Regions from separate parts of the Brevibacillus sp. FW301-21C12A genome, predicted to be linked through region 1. Evidence: riboswitches for the same ligand, from Rfam matches in the RefSeq annotation. Region 1 holds a riboswitch; the other holds the start of a gene.
The links. A riboswitch is a leader RNA that binds a small molecule or an ion and turns the genes downstream of it on or off. The one in region 1 is predicted to bind cyclic di-GMP.
Positions count from the first base shown of each region.

Region 1 (7,435 bases):
ATGTCTTTGTAGCTCAATTTGACATTGATCGTAAAGAACGTCTTGCGGTACTCATCCATTTTCCGGCTCAGTTCGAGAATGATTTGCGCGGTGTCTTTGGCGATTTGCTGCGAATGTGTGCTCAGGTCAAAAATCGTGGAGTTGCGGTGGGCGATATCCGTGACAGAAGAAGCCTGTTCCTCGGTCATGGCGGCAATTTGCGAGGTGGATTGGCTGATTTCCTGCATGGTGGACACAATCTTGTTCAGGGCGACATCGGCGAACTGGGCTTCCCCGACGCTGCGCTCCACCAGCTTGCTCGTGCTGTCCATCTGCTCCGTCACTCGCTTCGAAACTTGTTGCAGCGACTCCATGTTGTCTGTGATCCGGTTGATCTGTTCTTTTGTATGCTCGGCCAGCTTGCGCACCTCAGTGGCTACGACCGCAAAGCCGCGCCCTTGCTCTCCGGCCCGGGCGGCCTCGATACTGGCGTTCAGCGCGAGCAGGTTGGTCTGCTCGGCGATTTCCCGAATGATGCGGATGACGTCCTGTGTCTGATGAATCTCCTGATTGAGCTGGTTTACCCTGCTCATGACCTCGACAAAGACGTGGCCCACCTGGCGGATGTCGCCGAGAGCGGCATTGATGATCTGTTTGCTCTGTTCAGCGGATTGCACCGCTTCGTCTGTCCCTTCTGCGACTTTGACCGCGTGGTTGGCGACTTCCTGAATCGAGGCGCTCATTTCTTCCGTTGCGGCGGTGACGCTGTGGCTTTCCTCGATCTGCTCGTCCATTCCCGAGATAAGCTGCTTCGTCGTGTCGAGCTGGGTCATATGGTTGAGCATGCCGGAGATGCCGAACAAAAACGATTTGAACGTCTCTTCCATATACACTTCCACAATCAGTTGCTGATCGAATGCTGCCAATTTTTGCACAGCGGTGACCATTTTCATCATCTGATGCGGCTGATTGCTCCATTTTTCCATCAAAATCGTGGTCATGATCTGAATCAGCAGATGGTGTGCAGAAATAAAATGATCGGCTGTCAGATGAATGCGGCTGTGAACTTGCCCGATGACAATTCTCGTTTTCACGTACTCATGGTTGACTTCTGCTGTGAGAAACTGCTCCAGGTGGACCTCCAAAGTTTTTTTCAACCGCTCCAGGCTGGAGTTGTCGAGGATGATCTTCTGGAGGTGGGGAACGTTAGTGATCGACTGGTAAAACTTGGATACGATCTCTGCTTTAAAGGGGTAAAGCGTGGTAGCAGCCTCTTTGACGTGCGCCAATGTATCCTGATCCACGCCCAAAAAAGACAGGCGCTCTTTCACGCGTTCGCCCACTTCGGTAATGTCAGTTGCGTGGGAAGCTTTCACATACTCATTCCATGGCTTTGCTTTCTTTGCAAAAAATTGCATGCAGACCTCCGAATTTTACATTTTATTGATTTACTCAAAAATTGAGAAAGAGGGGGCGATTGCCATTGCTGCAGCTTGCCGTTTCTGAGCAGTGGACAAGGCCTTTGTTCTGGGATAAAATAAACCGACCCTACAACGAAAATAGGGTCGGTTGCACTACTCGCTCCCAGCCATTCAAGTGCCCACATACAAACGGCTGATCTTCGCTTTCCTTATTGAAGGGGAATATATAGAGCATAATATATAGTCATATTATCCTATGTTTATACAAAAGGGAATAGTCAAAAAAACGGTTTGCACATTGGCGTGCACCGGGTCATTTTTCCGATTTTCATCGGCTTGCGACCGCTTTTGCAACAGCGAAAAGTGCAGGAACAGGAGCCGTTCGCAGGCGGAATATGGTACGCTAATAAAAAGCCGGAATCGCATGTTGGACATCAATACGAGACAAACTGGAGATAGAGTGGCATGCCAGGCTCAGCCAGGAAAAGGAGGGTGACCACCAGTGCTAGAGCAGATGCAAGTACGTGACACACGAAAGCGTCCTCTCCGTGATCTGCGCATTTCCGTGACAGACAAATGCAATTTTCGTTGCCGGTACTGTATGCCGGCTGAAATTTTCGGGCCGGAGTTTGAATTTTTGCCGCAGCACAAACTGCTGTCATTTGAAGAAATTACCCGCTTGACCCAAATATTCACAGCGCTCGGCGTGCGGAAAATCCGGATTACGGGCGGAGAACCGCTCGTGCGCAGGGATTTGCCTGAATTAATACGAATGATTCGAAAAATAGAGGACGTTCACGATATCGCCATGACGACCAATGGCTCGCTGCTCGCCCGCCATGCCCAGGCTTTGAAGGAAGCCGGGCTTGATCGCGTCACCGTCAGCCTCGACAGCCTGGACAACGAGCGGTTTGGCATGTTAAACGGCAGAGGCTATCCGGTGGATGCCGTGCTCGACGGGATTCGCGCGGCGGCGGAAGCGGGACTCGGGGTGAAAATCAACATGGTCGTCCAGCGCGGTGTCAACGACCAGGACATTTTGCCGATGGCCCGTTATTTCCGCGAGCAAGGCCATACGCTGCGCTTCATTGAGTTCATGGACGTAGGCAACAGCAACGGCTGGAAGCTCGATCAGGTCGTGCCTTCCAGCGAAATCGTCCGGATGATCGACGCAGAAATGCCGCTCGTCCCGGTCGAGGCGAACTACTTCGGCGAGGTCGCTTCGCGCTACCGCTACGAGGGGAGCGATCAGGAGATTGGGCTGATCTCGTCGGTGACACAAGCCTTTTGCTCTACCTGTACGCGGGCGCGGCTGTCGGCAGAGGGGAAAATGTACAACTGCCTGTTCGCCTCCGCCGGCTATGACTTGCGCGAGCCGCTGCGCAGCGGGCGAAGCGACGAAGAAATCCAGGAGCAGATTCGCGCGATCTGGGAAAAGCGCGACGAGCGCTATTCGGAAGAACGGCTGGACGAAACGCCGGGGCTGCAAAAGCGTCCGAAGGTGGAAATGTCCCACATCGGAGGATAAAAAGCGATAAGCCTTGACAAAGACAACTCTACCTTGTATTATAAGTTGCGTGTATAAACACTTCATACTTCGAGAACAAGCAGAGGCGCCCAGCTTCTCACCTGGGTCGACGTCCGACACGACTGTTGACAGGTAACTCTTATGCAAAGATCCTTGGATCTGATGAAATTGCTTAGGTGAGATATGTGCGGGCGCAGATGCGTTCGCACATTTTTGTTCCTTCTCGAAATTGACGGAGGTGGCAAGTATTAGCAAGGATCAAATGTTAATCAACGAAGCGATCCGTGCCCGTGAAGTCCGTTTGATCGGCGCTGACGGGAGCCAATTGGGAGTCGTACCCTTCAGGGAAGCGTTGCGCATTGCCCAGGAAGCCGAACTGGATCTGGTAAACGTTGCTCCGACAGCCAAACCGCCTGTATGCCGTATCATGGACTACGGAAAGTTCAAGTACGAGCAGGCGAAAAAGGAGAAAGAAGCACGGAAAAACCAGAAGATCATCGAGCTGAAAGAAGTGCGTTTTTCTTCTAACATCGAAGAACACGATTTTCAAACCAAGCTTCGCAACGTCCGCAAGTTCTTGGAGGATCACCACAAGGTGAAGTGTACGATCCGTTTCCGTGGACGTGAAATCACCCACTCCGAAATCGGGCTTGGCGTTATGGAGCGTGTAGCTGCTCAGTGTGAAGATCTCGCTACGCCTGAGCGTAAACCGAAGATCGAGGGCCGCAGCATGATTATGATTCTGGCTCCGAAAGCGGAAAAGTAAGATAGTAGTTTAGACAGGAGGACTTTTCAGATGCCTAAAATGAAAACCAACAAGGCTGCTGCAAAACGTTTCAAAAAGACTGGAAGCGGCCAATTGAAGCGCGACCGCGCATTTGGTAACCACATGTTCGCCAACAAAACGACTAAGCAAAAGCGCCACCTGCGCAAAGCTGCACTCGTTTCCAAAGGCGATCAAAAACGCATGGAGCAAATGCTCACTTACCTGTAAGTTTTCGCATCATTACACACATTACGCAGCATGAGCTCCCTAAGCGCCTAGCAGTAGGCCGCCATGCTGGAAAGACCAGGAGGAGTTTAGTATGCCAAGAGTAAAAGGTGGCATTGTTACACGCCGTCGTCATAAGAAAATCCTGAAGCTGGCGAAAGGATACTTCGGTTCCAAACATCGCCTGTTTAAATCCGCTAATGCGCAAGTAATGAAATCCCTGCTTTATGCATACCGCGACCGTCGTCAAAAGAAACGCGACTTCCGCAAACTGTGGATCACCCGTATCAACGCGCAAGCTCGCCTGAACGGTCTGTCCTACAGCCGTCTGATGCACGGCCTGAAAGTGGCTGGCATCGAAGTGAACCGCAAAATGCTGGCTGACCTGGCTGTGAACGACAAAGCTGCGTTCAACGAACTGGCAGCAGTTGCAAAAGGCAAACTGAACGCGTAAGCACATACGCAAAAAGCAAAGCCGATCTTTCCTGGTGGGGAAGGTCGGCTTTTTTTGCTTGTCGGAGAGGCTCTCCCCTATGAATGAACATCCGAAAAGCGCAAGGGCAGCAAGGAAACGCCATCGTTTTTTTAAAGAAAATGGACAACGGGCGTAGAGGCGGCTCCGTCTCAGGTTGGAGCAAAAAACAATCTCCCGTCCGTGTCGAGAGGATGGCTCCCTGCCGTACAATAAAAAGCGTCAAAGGAAAACATTGGATAGGAGAGAGTAGAGATGAAAAAACAAAAGTGGATGGTAATGATGGGTGCAACTGCGGTGATCTGTTCGGCGCTGTTCGTTCCGGGAGCGTTCGCCAAAGAAAAGGATGATGCCTACGTAGCACCCGTCGTCTTCATCACAGGAGCACCGGCGGCACAAAATGTAGACCAGGCGAATCTCAACACGATTCCGACAGGCAGTTCGTTTATTTTCCCGGCAGCAAACAGTGACTCTGACAAAAAATAAGAGGGAGCAATCCGCGAGGAGCGATCGGGCTACAGGTCTGGTCGCTCTTTTCGATTCTTTCGGTGCCGTCGCGGCAGTTTTGTCAGCAGGACGAATCGCCACTTCCTGCCTCCCGACATATGATGGTGGGGGAATCCTAGCAGGAAAGGAGTTTCGCTGATGAACAATCGCCAGAGGATGGCGGACGAAGAGCTGCAAGTGTGGGCGTACCGGATGGAAGCCAAATCCCCGCAGGATGTGCTTGTTCTGGCGGTGGAACACTTCGCAGGCAACCTCGTCCTCGCCTCAAGCTTCGGTGCCGAGGATGTCGTGCTGATCGACATGCTGCACAAACTGGCCCCGACGATACCTGTTTTTTATCTCGATACGAACAAACATTTTCCCGAGACGTACGAGACGCGCGACAAGCTGGAGGAGCGGTACCAGACGAAATTTATCCAGGTGCTGCCCCAGATGACTCTGGCTGAGCAGGAGAAGAGCCACGGAGACAAATTGTGGGAGACAGACCCGAATCTGTGCTGCCAAATCCGCAAAGTAGAGCCTTTGACACGGGTGCTGTCCGGCTACGACGCCTGGATTACCGGCATTCGCCGCGATCAGGCGCCTACCCGCGCCAATGCGAAAAAAGTGGAATGGGACGATAAATTCAAGCTGGTGAAGTTCAACCCGCTCGCGGACTGGACGATGGACCAGGTGTGGGCATATATACACGCGAACGATGTCCCCTACAACCCTTTGCACGACCGCAATTATCCAAGTATTGGCTGCAGTGTTTGCACCCGGCCTGTCCAGTCAGGGCAGGACCCGCGCGCGGGCCGCTGGGCCGGCTTTGACAAGACCGAATGCGGCCTGCACAAGTAAGGGAACAAAAGGGAGGACACGCTATGCATACGATCTCGCCACACGGTGGGACGCTGATTGAACGGCTGGAAAGTCAGCCGGAAGCGATAACCAGAGCCGCTGGCAAAAAAGCAATCGTGGTCGATCAATGGACGTTGTCTGACATAGACTGCCTCGCCATTGGCGCCTTTTCCCCGCTGACAGGCTTTCTTTGCGAGGACGACTACCATTCCGTCGTGGAGCGGATGCGGCTCGCAGACGGGACGGTTTGGCCGCTGCCCGTGACGCTGGCAGTCGATGCGGCCGAGCACGCGGACATCGAGCCGGGGGATGCGGTATGGCTGCGCGGCGAAGATGGCGAAGACTACGCCATACTCCAGGTGCAAAGCCTCTACCAGCCCGATAAAGCCCGGGAGGCAAGACAAGTGTTTCGGACAGCGGACCGGGCGCATCCGGGAGTGAAAAAGCTGATGGAAAAACCGGGGCTGTACGTGGGCGGTCCGGTGCATGTGCTCAAGCGGCCGCAGCCCGAGCGGTTTGCCGAATATTATTTGACGCCGCGCGAGACGAGAGAGCTTTTTTCCCAAAACGGCTGGAAGAGCGTCGTCGGCTTCCAGACGCGCAATCCCGTCCACCGGGCGCACGAATATATCCAAAAGGCGGCAATGGAAATCGTCGACGGGCTTTTTCTCAACCCGCTGATGGGGGAAACCAAGTCAGATGACATCCCCGCGCAAGTGCGGATGAAAAGCTACCTCGCCCTGCTGGAAAACTACTACCCGAAAGAGCGCGTGCTGCTCGCGGCCTTCCCGGCGGCGATGCGCTACGCAGGTCCGAGAGAAGCGGTATTCCACGCGCTCGTCCGCAAAAACTACGGCTGCACGCACTTCATCGTAGGCCGCGATCACGCGGGCGTGGGCGATTACTACGGGACATACGACGCGCAGCACATCTTCTCTGCATTTGCGCCAGAGGAGCTGGGCATCCAGTTGCTGTTTTATGAGCACAGCTTTTATTGCACAGCCTGCCAAGGAATGGCGACGGCCAAGACGTGCCCACACGCTGCAAGCGAGCATCTGACGCTGTCCGGGACAAAAGTGCGCGCGCTTTTGCGCAGCGGCCAGACCCCGCCGCCGGAATTTACCCGTCCCGAGGTGGCGCAAATTTTGATCGAGGGACTTCGCGACAATCTGTAAAACAAGTTTACGAACAAAAGGGAAGGGCGGGCATTGCCGGTCCGTTTCCTTGCCCGAGAAAGGGGACAAGCCGAAAGAAAATGTATCCGCTTTCACGCAAAAACCGCGCCGTTCCGGCATTTTCTACTGAGCATTCGTTCGGACGAAAGTATAGTAAAATCTTTTTGTTTTCGTTGACACCCCCAAAGTGCCTAGCTATAATCAGACGTAACACTTTATTTTCTGACAACAACAATATTAGAAATATTGTTATAATAGCAGGCTATGACGAGGATGGTGCGCGTCTCCCCTTTTACAGAGAGCCCTGGTTGCTGAGAACGGGCATAGGGTACGCTGCATTGCTCACCTCTGAGCTGTTTTGCTGAAATTTGCCTCGTGCAAAAAGTAGGGAAAACCGACTGACACCCGTTAGCGTGTTACAGTCCGCATTTGCTGTGACTGGCTGAGATCGGCTGACCGCGAGGCGCCGATAAAGTTGGGTGGTACCGCGAACCCTTTCGCCCCAAAAGACATGGAAACCGA
Region 1 is NZ_JBYTBG010000006.1:15,494-22,928, forward strand. It holds gene AC3WQH_RS05820 (methyl-accepting chemotaxis protein) at 1-1,397, opposite strand, end outside; cyclic di-GMP riboswitch class II at 1,534-1,617, opposite strand; gene moaA (GTP 3',8-cyclase MoaA) at 1,915-2,928, shown strand; gene infC (translation initiation factor IF-3) at 3,191-3,694, shown strand; gene rpmI (50S ribosomal protein L35) at 3,725-3,922, shown strand; gene rplT (50S ribosomal protein L20) at 4,014-4,373, shown strand; gene AC3WQH_RS05845 (hypothetical protein) at 4,647-4,877, shown strand; gene AC3WQH_RS05850 (phosphoadenylyl-sulfate reductase) at 5,037-5,738, shown strand; gene sat (sulfate adenylyltransferase) at 5,762-6,913, shown strand.

Region 2 (7,435 bases), on a different contig from region 1:
CTGCGATTCTCGCCAGGGAAGCAGCAGAGGAGTTCACTTCCTCCATGGCGGCCAGTTGTTCCTCAGTGGCGGCTGACACGCTCTGGGTTCCGTCTGCCGAGCTTTCAGCGACCTGTTCAATGACGCTGACCAATTCGACGACCTTCTCGGTTCCGGCAGACATTTGTTCGGAATATAGCTTCACTTCCTGGATTTGGCTCGCTACTTGTGCGACTGCATCCTGAATCTGCTCAAACGATTTTCCGGCGTTGTTTACGACCGTCAAGCCAAGCGCGACTTCCTTGGTGCCTTGCTCCATCGACAGCACAGCCTGATTGGATTCCAGTTGAATGGCGGTAATCAGCTCTTTAATCTGCTGCGCCGATTGGGCGGACTGCTCGGCCAATTTGCGTACTTCGTCTGCCACCACCGCGAAACCGCGGCCTTGCTCGCCCGCTCTGGCGGCTTCGATGGCGGCGTTTAGCGCGAGCAGGTTCGTTTGCTCCGCGATCGCCGTGATGACCTGCACGATTTGCCCGATTTCCTGCGAGCTGTTTCCCAGCCGTTTGACGATATCCGCAATGTTGCTGACCGTATTTTCAATGGACTGCATCTGGCTGATGACGACCTGCAGCGCCTCGTTGCCTTCCACGGCGATCCGGGAAGCGCTCATGGCCGATTCGTCCGCGTACTGGGCATTCGCCGCTACTTGCTGCGCCCCTTGTGACACCCCTTGCATGGCGTGCACGCTGTCTTCTACGCTCCTCACCTGTTTTTCCGCGCCGTAGGCCACTTCCTGAATCGTAATCGCAATTTGTTCCGTCGCCTTGCTGGTATGTTCCGCATTCACCGACAGCTCTTCTGCGGAAGAGGCGAGATCGGTAGCTGTGTCGTTGACCTGTTGAATGATCGTGCGCAAGTTGTGCACCATTGTGTTTACCGACTGGGATAGCTGTCCGACCTCATCCTGCGAGCGGATTCGCAGAGGCTGCACGGTGAGTTCGCCTTCGGAAATGCGGTTCGCCACAGAGGCCACATCCACAATCGGACGGGTGATCTGGCGCGAGATCGCATACGCGATGGCGATGACTACAGCAACTACGCCAAAAACGATCAGCATGACGTTGTTGCTGACGGAAGAAACGGCGGCCGTGATAGATTCGACCGGAATGTGCAAGTACAGGCCAAAGTTCGTTTTCGAAATCGGCGAGTATGTGACGACGTATTCCTTGCCTTGGTCGGAGTAGCTGTAGGAGCCTTTCTCGGCTTTGTCCGCTTGCAAAATGTCGACCAAAGGCTGGGGCAGAGCCGATTCCGCAAGCGGCTTTCCGATCAGCTCCTGGTTGGGGTGGTATTGAATCTGGTGCTTGTTGTCCACCAGAATCGGGTAACCGTCGCTGCCGACGTTCAGATTGGCCAGAAACGTCGCGGCGAACTCGTCCACGTTGACAAGCCCGGTCAGGACGCCGAGCGCCTCCTTGTTTTTGCCGGTGACGGGAGCAGCGACGATGATCGAACGGTTGCCCGTTGTTTTGGCGACCAGGACATCGGAGTAGCTCGGTTTGCCCTGCATGCCGTCCTTGAAAAATTGCCGCTCGCCAAGGTCGATCCCGACGCTTTTCGGGAACGTATCGGCGGATACTTTTCCGTCGCTGCCGATAAACGTATTGCCGTCGTACAGCTTCATTTCTTCGGTAAACTTGCGGATGAACTCGTTTTTCGCCGCCGCGTCAGCCGATTGAATATCAGAGGTGCGGGCCAACACCTGAATTTCGGTCATGCGCCGGTCCAAATATTGATCCATCGCCATCGCGGTACTGGAGGTCAGGTCGACATACGACGCTTTTTGCTTGTCGATCAGGATGGATGAAAAGCTGTTCGTAATAAACAGCGAAACGACGGCCAGAGGAATGACTGCAACGGTGAGAAACCAGAGAATCATTTTGTTCCTCAGCTTTTTGAACAAAAACATAGGCTTTTCCACTCCTAAATTCGTGCTTGGCAATTTCTTTCTGTCTTGCGTAGAACGCTGCCTGCCCGAAAGAAATGCACAGTCAGACTGCCGAGAAGACTCAGCAGCCTGACGAGCGATTAATATCCCATTGCCGCGCCTTCCCCGCGAGGGTCAGCGCCGCCAAACTTCACATTCGTTTGCGGATCAATCAAGATCGCGCCGGACTGGCCCATCGCATCGGTGTAGGCTGCTTCCAGCTTTTCGACCGGATGGCCGCGCTTCACCAGCTCGTCCAGAACGTCCTGCGGAATCCGGCTTTCGACTTTCAGGTTGTTGGAGGCAGAGCCCCAGTTGCGGCCGTGCAGCCATCTTGGCGCTTCAATCGCGTCCTGCACGCTGAAGCCGAAGTCGACGATGCGCGTGACGAGCGCCGCCTGCGTTTGCGGCTGGCCTTCGCCGCCTTGTGTTCCGTAGAGCAGGTAAGGCTTGTCTCCTTTAAAGAGCATCGCCGGGTTGATCGTGTGGAAGGTGCGTTTGCCCGGTTCCAGGTGATTGATGTGTTTCGGGTCCAGAGAGAAGTAGCTGCCGCGGTTTTGCAACAGGACGCCCGTGTCTTTCGCGACGATGCCGGAGCCCCAGTCAAAGTAGTGGCTCTGGATGATCGACACGGCATTGCCGTCCTTGTCCACGACGCCAAACCACGTAGTATCGCCTTTTGGATCGAGCGGCTCGACCGCTTTTGCCGCTTGCTTCATGTCAATGCGCGCTGCCAGTTCTTTTCCGTGCTGCTTGGACAACAGCTCGTCCACAGGAATATCCACGAATGCCGGGTCAGTCAGCCATTTGTCACGGTCGGCAAAAGCTTGTTTGGTCGCTTCGACGATCGTGTGGTAGTAATCCGGCGTACCTTCGCCCATGCTCTTGAGGTCAAAGTTGTTCAGCACGTTCAAAATCGAGAGCGAGGCCATGCCCTGGGAGTTGGGCGGCACGTTGTACGCCTTGTAGCCGCGATAGTCTACCGTAATCGGCTCCGCCCAGGTGGAGGTATGCTTCTCGAAGTCTTTCAGCGTGAGCAGCCCGCCGTTTTTTTGCAGGTCGGCGACGATTTTTTGCGCGACTTCGCCTTTGTAAAATCCGTCGGCGCCTTTTTGGGCAATGATTCGCAACGTTTTGGCAAGGTCCTTTTGCTTGAGAATTTCGCCTGCGGCATACGGCTCTCCGTTCGGCTTCAGGAACGTTTTGCGGAAGCCCTCGAAGCGCTGGAGATTTTTCAGCTCGTTGTCAGTCGGGTCTGTTGCGTACTTGGTCCAGTAAACCTGGTTGGGCGAGACGGGATAGCCGTTTTCGGCGTACCCGATCGCAGGCTCCAGCAGCTTGTGCCAAGGCAGCTTGCTGTTGCCCATGCTTTTGTGCGCGTAGTTGTAGGCTTCCCACCAGCCGGAAACAACGCCGGGAACCGTGTTGGCAGACTCATAGCCGCGGGAAGGAATTTTGTCGTAGCCTTTGCTTTTGTAGTATTCGATGGTTGCCTTTTCGCCAGCTCGTCCGCTGCCGTTCAATGCTTTCAGCTCTTTTGTTTTGGCGTTGTAAATGAGCCAGAAGTTATCCCCGCCAATGGTCGTGTAGTGCGGATAGACGACGGCGAGGGTAGAGGCGGCGGTAATCGCGGCGTCTACTGCGTTTCCGCCGTCTTCCAACGTTTTCAGGGCTGCGGCTGTAGCCAGATAGTGAGGTGTTGTGACCATGGCATTTGGCGACATTGATGTTGGACGATTGGCAGCTTGGACCGGAGCGAATGTTGTCAGGCCGATAGCGGCGGTCAATGCGACGGCAGAAAGTTTTTTCCAAAGTGACATCTCATGAAGCCTCCTTGTATTTTGGTGAAAAGGTTCCAACAATCCGACAGCTTTTCGCAGCCTCACCTCCTTGACCGGGACAGACAGAAAATTCCTCATACCTACAAAAATGGACAAAAACAGACAATGAGTGCGCAAAAAAAGACCAATGATATAGGATCATTGGTCTTGTCCTACATCAATATTTCGGTAGCTGGCTGGCATGCCCGCTCGTGCGGAGGTAGCCCCTCTAGCTTTGCGTCGCCGGATTTCCCCGGGTTTGCCGTTTCGATATCAATGAAAAATTAATGCAAATGTTGCAGGTAAAATTTCCTAAACCTGTTTGTCAATAATATAGACGATTTGTCGATTGGGGTAAATAAGGAAATTTCTTTTTATCTAGAAAAAAGGAAGCATCAGGGAAATACGCGTTTTTCACCGACATTCACACACCTCTGTTGGCCGAACTGCTTATGATGATAAAAAGGCACATTTGCCAAGGAGTGAAACAACGACCATGATGCATCCCGATACAGAGCTTCGCTATATCAACGACGAGATCGGGTACGGTGTGTTTGCGACAAAGCTCATTCCCAAAGGCACGATTGTCTGGGTCCAGGATGATCTCGATCAGGTATTAGACCCGGCATTTGTGGAAAAACTGGATCCATTAAGAAAACAGGACGTGCAAAAATATTCGTTCAAAAATCAGTTCGGCAAATACATCTTGTGCTGGGATAAGGCCCGGTTTGTCAACCACAGCTTCCATGCGACCTGTGTGGCGACGATGTACGATCTGGAACTGGCGGCGCGGGACATTTTGCCGGGCGAGGAACTGACCGATGATTACGGAACGCTGAACCTGGATGAACCGTTTGACTGTTTGCCGGAGCCGGGCACGAGCCGTTCAAGGGTGATGCCTGACGACTTGCTGCGCTACTATCGCCAATGGGATGAGATCGCAGCCGCCGCCTTCGAGCGGTTCAATCAGGTTGAACAGCCGCTGCTCCACCTCGTAAGACCTAAGCATTTGCAAACCATTCGCGGCATTACCGAACAGCAGCGGTCGCTCGACTCGATCATTTCGCTGTACTGCCAGCCGCAATCGCGATGGCCAAAAGAGCAGGAGTGGTAGACGCAGCGGGCCGGACAACGGCCCGATTTTGTTGAACTCTGGGAAGAGAATCAGTATTATGGAATGTAAAGGTGAAGTGAAAGGTTGATTTCATTGGAAAACAAGGTAGCGTCATCCAATTTTATCCGCAATATCGTGATTGACGACCTGCAAGCAGGCAAGGTCAAGGAAGTCATTACCCGCTTTCCGCCGGAGCCGAACGGGTATCTTCATATTGGACATGCAAAAGCCATCTGCCTGAATTTTGAACTGGCAAGCGAATTTAATGGCAAGGCTCACCTCCGTTTTGACGATACCAATCCGGTGAAAGAAGACACTGAGTACGTGGAAGCGATCAAAACAGACGTCAAATGGCTTGGCTTTGAATGGGACGGGCTGTTTTTTGCATCGGATTACTTTGAAGAGATGTACAAGCGTGCGGTGCTGTTGATTCAAAAAGGCAAAGCCTACGTGGACGATCTGTCTGCCGAAGAGATGCGCAAGCTGCGCGGAACGTTGACGGAGCCGGGCGTAGACAGTCCGTACCGCAACCGTTCTGTGGAGGAAAACCTCGACCTGTTCGAGCGCATGCGCAACGGAGAGTTCAAGGACGGGGAAAAAGTGCTGCGTGCCAAAATCGACATGTCCTCCCCGAACATCAACATGCGCGATCCGGTTTTGTACCGCATTTCCCATACGACCCACCACAACACGGGAGACAAATGGTGCATTTACCCGATGTACGACTACGCGCACCCGCTGGAGGATGCGATTGAAGGCGTGACCCACTCGCTCTGCTCGCTCGAATTTGAAGACCATCGTCCGCTGTACGACTGGGTCATCAGCGAGTGCGAGATGGAGCACGTTCCGCGCCAGTACGAGTTTGCCCGCCTGAACCTGACCAACACGGTCATGAGCAAGCGCAAGCTGAAACAGCTCGTAGACGAAAACGTCGTCGATGGCTGGGACGATCCGCGCATGCCGACCATTGCAGGCTTCCGCCGTCGCGGCTTTACGCCGGAAGCGATTCGCACGTTTGCCCGTGAAGTCGGGGTAGCGCGCAGCAATAGTACAGTCGACGCGAAAATGCTGGAGCATTTCATCCGCGAGGACTTGAAGCTGAAAGCACCGCGCACGATGGCTGTTTTGAATCCGCTGAAAGTCGTCATCACGAACTATCCGGAAGGCCAGGTCGAGATGCTCGAAGCGGAAATCAACCCGGAAAATCCGGAGATGGGCAATCGTCAAATTCCGTTCTCCCGCGAAATCTACATCGAGCAGGACGACTTCATGGAAAACCCGCCAAGCAAGTATTTCCGCCTGTTCCCGGGAAATGAAGTCCGTCTCAAGCACGCCTACTTCATCAAATGCAACGACGTGGTGAAGGACGCGGATGGCAATGTCATCGAGCTGCACTGCACCTACGACCCGGAGACGAAGAGCGGAAGCGGGTTTACAGGACGCAAGGTAAAAGGGACCATCCACTGGGTAGATGCGAGCCAGGCAGTACCTGCCGAGTTCCGTTTGTACGAGCCGCTGATTCTCGACGATGAGGACACGGAAGGAAGCTTCCTGGACAACATCAACCCGAACTCGCTGGAAGTGTTGAACGGATTCGTCGAGCCGAACATGAAAGACACGAAGGCGCAGGACAAATACCAGTTTTTCCGCCACGGATACTTCAACGTCGATCCGAAGCATACGACGCCGGACAAGCTGGTCTTTAACCGGATCGTTTCGCTGAAAAGCTCGTTCGAACTGCCAAAAGCGTAGTACAGGCGCAGGCTGTGACAAACACAAAAACGCTGTTGCGGCATGGGAAAACCGTGTGCAACAGCGTTTTTTCATCAGGCAAGGCGTGGAACTTTTCTCATTCGCGTGTATAATTATTCGTGTTGCACCAGAGAAGGAGGACAGGCAGTGAATGGGGGAGCAGAGCTTACACGCAGCTTGAAGCTGTGGCATATCGTCGTAATTGGCCTGGGGTACATGGCTCCGATGGCCGTCTTTGACACTTTTGGCATTGTAGCCGAGGAAACCGGTGGACACGTTCCTGCTGCCTACGCAGTGACGCTGCTCGCCATCCTGTTTACCGCCGCGAGCTACGGGAAAATGGTCCGCGCGTTCCCGTCGGCAGGGACCGCGTACACGTACACGCAGCAAACGATCCATCCGTATGCGGGATTTTTGGTCGGATGGGCGTCGCTGCTCGATTATTTGTTTTTGCCCATGATTAACGCCCTGCTGACAGGGGTGTATTTATCGTCCGTCTTCCCCGAGGTGCCGACCAGGTGGTGGATTATCGGATTTATCGCACTGATTACATTATTGAATGTGTTCCGGGTCACCGTGACGGCTTCTGTCAACTCGTTTCTCGTGCTGTTTCAAATCGCCTTTGTCATTTTGTTCGCGGGGTTGTCCATTCGCAGTCTGGTTCAGGGAGAGGGGCTTGGGCACGTATTCAACATCCAGCCGTTCTTCTCGCCCGATCTGTCCGTAGTCGCGTTACTGTCGGGCGCCTCGATTCTTTGCTTTTCCTTTTTGGGCTTCGAT
Region 2 is NZ_JBYTBG010000005.1:31,479-38,913, forward strand. It holds gene AC3WQH_RS05090 (methyl-accepting chemotaxis protein) at 1-1,951, opposite strand, end outside; gene ggt (gamma-glutamyltransferase) at 2,071-3,789, opposite strand; cyclic di-GMP riboswitch class I at 3,975-4,063, opposite strand; gene AC3WQH_RS05100 (SET domain-containing protein) at 4,286-4,903, shown strand; gene AC3WQH_RS05105 (glutamine--tRNA ligase/YqeY domain fusion protein) at 4,988-6,655, shown strand; gene AC3WQH_RS05110 (APC family permease) at 6,803-7,435, shown strand, end outside.
Region 2: another riboswitch for cyclic di-GMP. It lies ahead of ggt (gamma-glutamyltransferase); the one in region 1 lies ahead of AC3WQH_RS05820 (methyl-accepting chemotaxis protein).